2 regions of the Mitsuaria sp. RG genome follow, and region 1 is predicted to be linked to the other one. Evidence: predicted binding sites of a transcription regulator. Region 1 holds the regulator's gene; the other holds the start of a gene.
What was found. Region 1 encodes FliA, which starts transcription of late flagellar genes. Its sites were predicted from a motif close to CTAAAGTTTNNNNNNNNNNNGCCGNTA; they were not measured.
Positions count from the first base shown of each region.

Region 2: the regulator FliA is predicted to act here: its motif matches at 1,815-1,841, upstream of flgM (flagellar biosynthesis anti-sigma factor FlgM).

Region 1 is NZ_JAQMYQ010000017.1:52,338-58,222, reverse strand. It holds gene POF53_RS11880 (chemotaxis protein CheA) at 1-604, opposite strand, end outside; gene POF53_RS11875 (protein phosphatase CheZ) at 617-1,405, opposite strand; gene POF53_RS11870 (chemotaxis response regulator CheY) at 1,425-1,799, opposite strand; gene fliA (RNA polymerase sigma factor FliA) at 1,904-2,644, opposite strand; gene fleN (flagellar synthesis regulator FleN) at 2,641-3,474, opposite strand; gene flhF (flagellar biosynthesis GTPase FlhF) at 3,589-4,902, opposite strand; gene flhA (flagellar biosynthesis protein FlhA) at 4,914-5,885, opposite strand, start outside.
Region 2 is NZ_JAQMYQ010000058.1:14,498-20,382, reverse strand. It holds gene POF53_RS23380 (chemotaxis protein CheV) at 1-887, opposite strand, end outside; gene flgA (flagellar basal body P-ring formation chaperone FlgA) at 993-1,700, shown strand; gene flgM (flagellar biosynthesis anti-sigma factor FlgM) at 1,878-2,192, shown strand; gene POF53_RS23365 (flagella synthesis protein FlgN) at 2,240-2,707, shown strand; gene POF53_RS23360 (flagellar brake protein) at 2,789-3,532, shown strand; gene POF53_RS23355 (MFS transporter) at 3,739-5,061, opposite strand; gene POF53_RS23350 (glutamine synthetase family protein) at 5,192-5,885, opposite strand, start outside.

The sequences.
Region 1 (5,885 bases):
GGTCAAGCAGTGACTCGAACTCGGCATCGGTGATCTCGTCACCACCGCCGCTGATTTCTTCACCCTGCAGTTGCTCATGAGCCTGAGCTTCGGCCTTGACCGCATCGAGCGAGTCGAGCAGCTGCTCGAACTCGGTATCGGTGATGTCGGGCTCGGCAGCCGCAGCTTCAACCACGGGCGCGGCTTCGACCACCGGGGCCGGCGCTTCGGCGCCACCGGGCTCGGCCAGGCGCGACAGCGCCGCCAGCAGCTCCGGCGTGGCCGGCGTGACATCGGTACGTTCGCGCACCTGGCCGAACATGCTGTTGACCGTGTCGAGGGCCTCGAGCACCACGTCCATCAGTTCCGCGTCAACCCGGCGCTCACCTTTGCGCAGAATGTCGAACACGTTCTCGGCAATGTGGCAGCACTCCACCAACTCATTGAGCTGAAGGAAGCCGGCGCCCCCTTTTACAGTGTGGAAACCGCGGAAAATCGCGTTGAGCAGGTCCGCATCATCGGGCCGGCTTTCCAGCTCGACCAATTGCTCGGACAGTTGCTCGAGGATTTCGCCGGCTTCTACCAGGAAATCCTGAAGGATTTCTTCATCGGCGCCGAAGCTCATTAAACGTGCTCCTTAAAAACCCAGGCTGGACAACAGATCGTCGACATCGTCCTGGCTGGACACGACGTCTTCACGCTTATCGGCATGAATCTGCGGACCTTCACCCCGAGTCGGATGTTTTTCTTGATCTTTTTCAGCGCGCAGCTGCTGGTGGTCATGTTCGATCCCGGCAAAGCGGTCGACCTGGCTTGCCATCAGCACGAGCTTGAGCAGATTGCTTTCGACTTCGGTGACCAGCGCGGTCACCCGTTTGATCACCTGGCCGGTGAGATCCTGATAATCCTGGGCCAGGACGATATCGTTGAGATGGCCGGCGACCTTCTGGTTACCTTCGGCGCTGTGCGCCAGGAAACTGTCCACACGCTTGACCAGCTCACGGAATTCCGGCGCTGCCACCTCGCGGCGCATGAAGCGCTGCCAGTCGGCGGACAGGCTCTGGGCCTCGGCGGCGAGGTCGTTGAGCACCGGGGTGCACGCCTCCGCCAGGTCCATGGTGCGGTTGGCCGCACCTTCGGTGAGGCGAACCACGTAGGAGAGGCGTTCGGCGGCGTCGGTAATCTGCGACACTTCCTCGGCCTGCGGCATGGACGGGTCGATCTGGAAGTTGACGATTGCACTGTGCAGTTCACGGGTGAGCTTGCCGACCTCCTGGTACAGCCCGCGGTCGCGGGTCTGGTTCAGTTGGTGGATCAGCTGCACCGCATCACCGAACCGGCCGCGCTCGAGGCTCTCGACCAGCTCCTGGGCATGCTTCTTCAGGGTTGATTCAAACTCACCCAAAGAGTTGTTGGTTGACTCCATTGCGCCCCCCAGACGTGACTCAGCCGTTGACGCGTTCGAAGATCTTCTCGATCTTTTCTTTCAGCGCCAGGGCGGTGAAAGGCTTGACCACATAGCCGTTTACGCCGGCCTGGGCAGCTTCGATGATCTGCTCGCGCTTGGCTTCGGCGGTGACCATCAACACCGGCAGGTGCTTGAGGCGCTCGTCGGCACGGACCGCGCGCAGCAGGTCGATACCGGTCATGCCCGGCATGTTCCAGTCGGTTACCAGGAAGTCAAAGTGCTCACTGGTGAGCATCGGCAGTGCCGTGTTGCCGTCATCGGCTTCCTTGACGTTGGTGAAACCCAGATCACGCAACAGGTTCTTGATGATCCGCCGCATCGTCGAGAAGTCGTCAACGATGAGGATTTTCATGTCTTTGTTCAATTAGACCTCCAAGCAGTCTTAAACGCGCTCGGCGCCGAGCGCGCACTCAATCAATTCGGCACCACAAAAAAACGACTGCATCGAACCTTGGCTCAACGCGCCCGCCATTCACCCAGGCGACTGCGCAGACGTGCCGCGCACTGGCTGTGCAACTGGCTGACACGCGATTCGCTGACCCCCAGCACCTCACCAATTTCCTTGAGGTTCAGCTCTTCGTCGTAGTACAGCGCCAGCACCAGGCGCTCGCGTTCCGGCAGGTTGGCGATCGCCTCGGCCAATGCGGCCTGGAAGCGCTCGTCCTCCAGGTCCCGCGCCGGCTCCAGCTGGTTGCTGGCGCCATCCTCGTGCAGCCCCTCGTGTTCGCCGTCCTGCAGCAGGTCGTCGAAACTGAACAGGCGACTGCCCAGGGTGTCGTTCAAAATCCCGTAGTAATCATCGAGACTCAATTGGAGTTCGGCAGCAACCTCGTGATCTTTAGCGTCGCGCCCCGTCTTTGCTTCAACGCAGCGAATCGCGTCGCTGACCATGCGCGTGTTGCGGTGCACCGAGCGTGGCGCCCAGTCACCCTTGCGCACCTCGTCGAGCATGGCGCCGCGGATGCGGATACCGGCATAGGTCTCGAAACTGGCGCCCTTGCTGGCATCGTATTTGTTGGCCACTTCCAGCAGGCCGATCATCCCGGCCTGGATCAGGTCCTCGACCTGGACGTTGGCTGGCAGGCGCGCCAGCAGGTGGTAGGCGATACGCTTGACCAGTGGCGCGTAGCGTTCGATCAGCTCGTACTGAGCGTCCTTGGCGGCCTTGCTGTACATCTTGAAACCACTCGCGTTCATAACACTGGCCCTGCACTGGTGGGCTGCACCAGGCGCTCGACGAAGAATTCCAGGTGCCCGCGCGGGTTGGCAGGCAACGGCCAGCTGTCGACCTTCTGCGCGATGGCCTTGAACGCCAGCGCGCACTTGGAGCGCGGGAAGGCCTCGTAGACCGCCCGCTGCTTCTGCACGGCCTTGCGCACACACTCGTCGTACGGCACGGCGCCAACGTATTGTAGGGCGACGTCGAGGAAGCGGTCGGTGACCTTGGTCAACTTGGCGAACAGGTTGCGCCCTTCCTGCGGGCTCTGGGCCATGTTGGCCAGCACGCGGAACCGATTCATCCCGTAGTCGCGGTTGAGCAGCTTGATCAGGGCGTAGGCGTCGGTGATCGAGGTGGGCTCGTCACACACCACCAGCAACACTTCCTGGGCCGCGCGGACAAAGCTGACCACCGAGTCACCAATACCCGCAGCAGTGTCGATCACCAGTACGTCGAGGTTGTCGCCGATCTCGCTGAAGGCCTGGATCAGGCCGGCGTGCTGGGCGGGCGCCAGGTGCACCATGCTCTGGGTGCCGGAAGCCGCCGGGACGATACGCACGCCGCCGGGGCCCTGCAGCAGCACATCGCGCAGCTCGCAGCGGCCTTCGATGACGTCGGCCAGGGTGCGCTTGGGCGTGAGCCCCAGCAGAACGTCGACATTGGCCAGGCCCAGGTCGGCGTCCAGCAACATGACCCGGCGGCCGAGTTCGGCCAGCGCCAGGGACAGGTTCACTGAAACGTTAGTCTTGCCGACGCCACCTTTGCCACCGGTCACGGCGATCACCTGTACGGGATGCATGCTACCCATGTCTGTTCTTTACCTTGTCTCGCTTGGACCCAGGCCACATGAGGGGCTGAACGTTCAAGGCCACGGTCCGGCCGGGCAACCCCATGATGTAGGTACTTTGCACAGTATTCACCCTCAACCCGCACGCTTGCCAGGGTTGTGGTAGAGATCAGCGAACATGTCGGCCATGGCCTCGTCGCTGGGCTCGTCCTGCAACTGCACGCTGACCGCGCGACTCACCAGTTGGTGCTTGCGCGGCAGTTGCAGGTCGTCAGGAATGCGCGGCCCATCGGTCAGATAGGCCACCGGCAGTTCATGACTGATGGCAAGGCTCAGCACTTCGCCGAGGCATGCCGTTTCATCGAGCTTGGTCAGGATGCAACCGGCCAGGCCGCAGCGCTTGTAGCTGTGGTAGGCGGCGGTGAGCACCTGCTTCTGGCTGGTGGTTGCCAGCACCAGGTAATTCTTGGCGGCGATGCCGCGCCCGGCCAGGGTCTCGAGCTGCATGCGCAGCGCCGGGTCGCTGGCCTGCAGGCCGGCGGTGTCGATCAGCACCACGCGCTTGCGCAGCAGTGGTTCCAGCGCCTGGGCCAGCGACTCGCCCGGGTCGACATAGGTGACCGGCACGTTGAGGATGCGCCCCAGGGTCTTGAGCTGCTCCTGGGCGCCGATGCGGAAGCTGTCCATGCTGACCAGCGCCAGGTTGTTCGCGCCGTACTTGAGCACGTAGCGGGCGGCCAGCTTGGCCAGGGTGGTGGTCTTGCCCATGCCGGCCGGGCCGACCATGGCGATGACCCCGCCCTCCTCGATCGGCTCGATCTCGGGTACGTCGATCATCCGCGCCAGATGCGCCAGGACCATGCGCCAGGCATGACGCGGGTCTTCGATCTCGGCGGTGAGGTCAAGCAGCTCGCGGGCCAGTCCGCCGGACAGGCCGAGGCGCTGCAGACGGCGCCAGAGGTTGGCCTGCTGTGGCTTGCTGCCCTGCAGCTGGCTCCAGGCGAGCGAACCGAGCTGGACTTCCAGCAGCTCGCGCAGGCCGGTCAGCTCGGAGCGCATGGCATCGAACAGACGCGGATCGACGGGGGCCGCAGCAGGCGCAACGGCTACCGCCGGCTCATCGACATGCGGTTCGATCAACGGCTCGGACGCAGTCAGCGACTGGCCGGCAAACAATTGCCGGTTGCCGCCTTCGACGGCATCACCGCGCCCGGTCAGTTCGGCCTGGGCGGTGACGATGCGCGACTGCGTCTTGCGCAACTCGTCCTCGAGCTCCGCATTGGGCACGCGTGGGGCCAGGGCGGACAGCTTGTAGTCCAGCGCGGCCGTCAGTTCGACACCGCCAGCGATGCGGCGGTTGCCGATGATGGCGGCGTCGGAGCCGAGCTCATCCCGGACCAGCTTCATGGCCTGACGCATATCGGCGGCGAAAAAACGCTTAACTTGCATAACCCACTACCTCAGCCGTTGGGGCCCACGGTGGCAACAATGGTGACTTGCTTGTTGTCAGGTATTTCCTGATACGCCAAAACATGCAAATTCGGTACAGCCAGGCGACCGAAGCGCGACAGCATGGCGCGGATCGGGCCGGCGACCAGGAGGATGGCCGGCTGACCCTGCATTTCCTGACGCTGGGCCGCCTCGATCAGCGAACGCTGAAGCTTCTCGGCCATGCTCGGCTCAAGAAGAACACCATCTTCCTGACCCTGCCCGGCCCTTTGCAAACTATTGAGCAAGATCTGTTCCAACCTTGGCTCCAAGGTAATCACAGGCAGCTCGGACTCAACGCCGACAATGCTTTGCACGATGGCGCGGGACAAACCGACGCGCACCAGCGCCACCAGCGCGGCGGTATCTTGACTCTTCGCCGCGTTGTTGGCGATGGCTTCGGCAATGCTGCGGATGTCACGCACTGGTACCTGCTCGGCGAGCAGCGCCTGCAGGACCTTGAGCAGACCCGACAAGGAAATGACACCCGGCACCACCTCCTCGGCCAGCTTCGGCGAGACCTTGGCCAGCACCTGCAGCAATTGCACCACCTCCTCGTGCCCGATCAGCTCATGGCAGTGCTTCTGCAGGATCTGGTTGAGGTGGGTGGCGACCACGGTGCTGGCGTCCACCACCGTATAGCCCAGCGATTGCGCCTGGGCGCGCTGGCCGACATCGATCCACACGGCTTCCAGGCCGAAGGCCGGATCCCGCGAGGCGATACCATTGACCGAGCCGAACACCTGGCCCGGGTTGATCGCCAGCTCCCGATCCGGGTAGATCTCGGCCTCGGCCAGGATCACCCCCATCAGCGTCAGGCGGTAGGCGCTGGGCTGCAGGTCGAGGTTGTCGCGAATGTGCACGGTCGGCATGAGGAAGCCCAGGTCCTGGGAGAGCTTCTTGCGCACGCCCTTGATCCGCGCCAGCAACTGGCCACCCTGGTT
Region 2 (5,885 bases), on a different contig from region 1:
TCATCCGGCCTGAACTTGGCCAGGAAGTCATCGGCACCGACTTTCTTGACCATCGCCTGGTTGAATACCCCGGACAGCGAAGTATGCAGGCAGATGTGCAGTTTTTGCATGCGCGGATCGCTGCGGATCTCCGCCGTGAGGGTATAGCCGTCCATTTCCGGCATTTCAATATCCGAAATCATCATGAGGAACTCCTCCTCCGGACGCTTGCCCTCGTCCACCAGCTTGCGCAGGTAATCCAGGGCCTGGCGACCATCGTTGAGCGCCACCACCTCGACCCCCACCGTCTGCAGGCAACGGCTCACCTGCTTGCGCGCCACCGACGAGTCATCGACCGTCAGCACCCGCAGCATCACCGCCTTGTCCTGCACCTCGGCATCGATCACGCCATCGGACACCGACTCGGACGAAGGCGCCACCTCGGCCAGCACCTTCTCCACATCGATGATCTCGACCATGCGGTTGTCGACCCGGGTCACGGCTGTCAGGTAGTGATCGCGTCCGGTACCCTTGGGTGGCGGATGGATCTCTTCCCAGTTCATGTTGACGATGCGCTCGACCGAATGCACCAGGAAGCCCTGGGTCTTGGTGTTGTATTCGGTGATGATCACGAAACTGTTGCGCGTTTCTTCCTTCAGCTGCGGAAGGCCGGTGGCCATCGACAGGTCCAGGATCGGGATGGTCGCCCCCCGAATGTTAGCCACGCCGCGCACCACCGGATGGGACCTGGGCAGCAGCGTCAGGTCCGGGCACTGCAGCACCTCCCGTACCTTGAACACATTGATGCCGTAGAGCTGATCGCCATTGAGGCGAAACAACAGCAGCTCCAGGCGATTCTGCCCCACCAGTTGCGTGCGCTGGTTGACCGAATCCATCACTCCAGCCATGCCAGACTCCTTCAACGATTGCCTATGTACCGAATCGGCACGGGCTTTGCTTTTTTGAACGCCATGTATACGAAAACGACAAATTTCCGACGACTGACGCGCCTGTTGACCGGCTCACTGGCCGCCCTGTGCCTGCTGGCACCCGGCATTCGTACGCTGGCGGACTCTTTTACCTTGCCTGAACAGCTTATCGGTGTCACTCAGGGGTTTCTTGAATTCACCGTGGAGGACTACCTGGCGACCACCCAGACCCCGGGCCGCTACGAGATCCAGGTCAACAACCTCGACCCACGCCTGCGCATGCCGCTGTGCAGCCAGCAGCTGGACGCCTCGCTGGAAGGTTCGACGCCCCTGGGGCGGGTTACGGTACGGGTCCGCTGCGACGGCACGGCGCCCTGGACGGTATTCGTCCCAGCCCAGGTGCGCCTGATGCGCGACGTGGTGGTCATGACTCGCCCCCTGAAACGTGAAAGCGTGGTGGGTGAAGGCGATGTGGCCTTGCGCGAACGCGATGTGGGCACCCTCGGCGTCGGCTACCTGACCCAGCTTGACCAGGCCGTGGGCTTGAAGCTGTTGCGCCCCACTGTGCTCGACCAGGTGCTGACGCAACAGCACCTGGAGCAGGCCGATGTGGTGCGCAAGGGCGATCACGTGGTGATCATCGCCCGCAGCGGCAGCCTGAGCGTGCGCATGCCCGGCGAGGCCTTGGACAAGGGCGGCCTGCAGACGCAGATCCGGGTGCGCAACCTGAACTCCAAACGCGTGGTCAAGGCCCGCGTCACGGGCCCGGGGCAGGTCGAGGTGGCCATGTAGGACTGCACTGCGTCGGGATAGTGACGCAACGCTGGCGATGTGGAACCGCGCCCCCTAAACTGTGTCACAGATCGGGTTGCGCACGTGTGCCGAGAGGCGGTGATGCATTCACGCCTAAAGTTTTGCTCGGGTAGGCCGAAAGCAAGGCATGCGTCCTAATTCCCAGGGGTTCTGAACATGGTCATCGACTTCAGTCGTCTCAACAACTCTCCGTCCGTCACGGGCGGCGTTCGCGGCAATGCCGCGCCGGGCAACGCCGATAAAGCCGGCGAGGCCAGCGCAGCGCCCAAGCACGCCAGTGTCAGCGGAGAAGCGGTACACCTGAGCCCAGAGGCCCAGCAATTGCAGAAGATCAGCGACAAGCTGCGCGATCAGCCGACCGTCAACAGCGCCCGCGTGGCCGAGTTGAAACAGGCCATCGCGGACGGCAGCTACAAGGTCGATGCCGACCGGGTCGCCAGCAAACTGCTTGATTTCGAAGCCCAGCGCTGACCTCCAGGGGCGCTGACTTCAAGGACGCAAAACGCCAAGAGTTAGCCATGCACGACATCACCCTGCTGCAACTGATCGAAGACGACATCGCGCCGACCCAGGAACTGCTCGACCTTCTGCAAAAGGAGGCAGTTTCCCTGCATGGCCGGGAAATCATGGCGCTGGAGCATATCCTTGCCCGCAAGCAGTCGCTGGTCGTGCTGCTCGAGCAGCAGGGACAACGGCGCAACCAGTTGCTCATCGATCTCGGCCTCAGCGCCGACCGCGCAGGCGTGCAGGCGGTGGCCGACCAGTCGCCCAACGGCGAACTCATCATGCAGCAGCTCAATGAGCTCACCCAACTGATGGATGCCTGCCAGAAGGTCAACGAGAACAACGGCCGGATCATCCAGATGCAGCAGTACGCCACGGCCAACCAGATCAGAATCCTCATGGGCGGCGACTCGCCGTCGCTCTATGACAGCCGCGGCGCCACCTCGCCAATGGACAAGCCCAGGGCCATCGGCCAAGTCTGATTGACCCTGATCAAGGCACGGAACATACTGGCATAATGCCGTTACTTGCGTGTGCCGTATTCGCCTGGAGATTGATTACCTGTGTTCAATGAATCCGATGCTCCCCAGCCACCAAAGGTGCTGAGCACCCCTTTGGAGATCACGGCCAACTTGCGCCAACTGCTGGAGAGCCACGACCCGCTGATCATCAGCTTCCATGAGCGCAGCCAGCGGTTTCAAAGCTACGTGGTGCATGTCGACCGGGACAGCGGCGTCCTGGCGCTGGATGAAATGATCCCCCGCGACGGTGAGAAGTACATCGAGAACGGCGAACCGTTCCGTGTCGAAGGCTTCCATGACGGCGTGCGCATCGCCTGGGAATCCAACACGGCGCTGACCATCGGCGAGATCGACGGCCACCGCTGCTACCGTGGCCCGCTGCCCGAGGAAGTGACTTACCACCAGCGCCGCAACGCCTTCCGCGCCGCGCTGAAACTGTCGCAACTGGTCGACATCGTCCTCGACGGCGCCCACCTCAAGGGCAACGGCGCCCTGCGCGGCAAGCTGCTGGACATTTCCGCCACCGGCTGCAAGCTGCGCTTCGACGGCAACGTCGAGGACCGCCTGCAACTGGGCCAGGTCTACGAGCGCTTCAAGGCCAGCAACCCACTGGGGCTGACCGACACCCTGGTCGAACTGCGCCACCTGCACTTCGAGGAGCGCATCAACACCACCTTCGCCGGGGTGCGCTTCCATAACCTCAACGGTCAGGCGCAGCGCAAGATCGAGAGTTTCGTCTATCAGCTGCAGCGCGAGGCGCGGCGGTTCGACAAAGACGACTATTGAGCGTCAGCAGGGCACGAAAACGCCACCCCACGGGTTAATGCCAGGCAGTTAGCGCTTGATCGCACTTATTGGGGCTGCTTTGCAGCCCTTCGCGGGTAAACCCGCTCCCACAGGTACAGCGCTCGATTCAGCATCTGCGCGATCCTGTGGGAGCGGGTTTACCCGCGAAGGGTCGCGCAGCGACCCCAATTGGCTTAACTGACTGGCTAGGATTTGCTCATCTCGCTTTCCCGCTCCGCGCCGGCCTCCTCTTCGGTATCCTCCGCCGCCACCGGCGCCTGCATCACCTCCTGCACGGTCTGCTCGTCCACCCGAGGGTCAAGGGCCGCCGACAAGGGCGACCCCGCCGCCGGCATGGCCACGTGCCCCAGAGGCGCATCCTGGACCTGGTGCAGCCCGGTGACCGCCTTGGGCCGAATGCGCCAGACCAGCACCAGGGCGAAGAACACGAAGAAGGCGTACAGCATCTGCGCACCCAGCAGTTTCATCAGCACCCCCGCCGCCAGCGGCCCGATGCAGGCGCCCACGCCATAGGTGACCAGCAGCATGGCGGTCAACGAGACCCGCCGCTCGCTTTCCACATGGTCGTTGGAGAACGCCACCGCCAGCGGATACAAGCAGAACTGCAACAGCGATATGACGAAACCGATGCCGAACAATAGCGCCAACGGCACGCCCGGCAGAATCGCCAGCGGCGCCGAGGCCAGCGCCAGGCCGATCGCCACGCTGCGGATCAGCACGGCGCGATCATAACGGTCGGACAACCAGCCCAGCGGCCACTGCACCAGCAGGCCGGCAAAAATACAGCTGCCCATGAACAGGCCGATCTGCTCGGTGGACAGCCCCTGGCTGGACGCATACAGCGGCGCCAGGCCATAGAACGAACCGACAATCAGACCCGAGCCGAGCACCGTGGACAACGACTGCGGCACGCGCTTGATGAAGAACTTCGGCTCCATCGGCGCCGGCCGCAACGGCGCGGGGTGGATGCGCCGGGTCATGGCCACCGGCACCAGGCACAGGGCAAAGCACATCGCCACCAGCATCAGCAACTCAGGCCCCAGCTGCGGATGTACCACCAGGATCAACTGGCCAAGCACCAGCCCAAGATACGAGGCGATCATGTAGCCGCTGAACACCGCGCCGCGATGCTTGGCATCAGCCTGCTCGTTGAGCCAGCTCTCGATGACCATGTACTGGCACATCATCCCCAGGCCGACGATCATCCGCAGCCCGATCCACACCGGCAGCCAGCTGGTCAGCCCGTGCCCGAGCACCGCCGCGCCGACGATGCCGGCACAGGTGGCGTAGGCGCGGATATGCCCGACCCGGCCGATCAACCGGTGGCCGACCTTGCCGCCCACCGCCAGGCCGAAGTAGTTGGCCGCCATCAACGCACCGATCCACAGGCTGTCGACATGGTCGGCGGCCAGGCGCAGGGCCAGGTAGGTACTGAGCAGGCCCGAACCGATCAGCATCATCAGGGCGGCGAAGTACAACGACTGAAACGGCTTCCAGATATTTCGCATACGTCCCGTCAAGCTCCTTGATCTGGTGGCGCGGGGTTGCTGCCAAGCATAAAAGCAAATCCATCGCGGCGCAGGCCCCGGACGGCGAAATCGGCCGCCGGGGGCGCATCCAGTAGCGGTCGTGTCGCGCTCAGGCTTGCGCGGCGAGCACGCGGCGCTCCCAGGGCGTGATCTCATCGAAGAAATCGCTCAGCTCCAGGGTCTTGGTGGCGATGTAGCCTTCGATGAACTCCCTGCCGAACAGTTCCCGCGCCAAGTTGCTGCGCTTGAGGCGCTCCAGCGCGGCGTGCAGGGTGCAGGGCAGGCTCAGGTGCTCGGGCACCTCGAACTCGCCCTGGATCGCCGGCGTCGGCGCGATCTGCCGCTCGATGCCATGCAGGCCGGCGGCGAGGCTGGCGGCGATGGCCAGGTAGGGGTTGGCGTCGGCGCCCGGCAGGCGGTTCTCCACCCGCCGCGCCGCAGGCGAACTGGCCGGGATGCGCAGGCCAGCGGCGCGGTTGTCCTCGGACCAGCAGGCATTGTTCGGCGACGCATAGGGGTGGCACAGGCGCTGGTAGGAGTTGACGTTCGGCGCGAACAGCACGGTGAAGTCGGCCAGACAGGCCTGCAGGCCACCGATGAAATGGTGGAAGGTGTCGGTCGCCCTGCCCTGCTCGTCGCTGAACACGTTACGCCCGCTGGCGCTGTCGACCAGGCTCTGGTGGATATGCATCGAACTGCCGGGGGTGTGCGCCAGGGGCTTGGCCATGCACACCACGGTCAGGCCATGCTTGAGCGCGACTTCCTTGAGCAGGTGTTTGAACAGGAAGGTCTGGTCGGCCAAG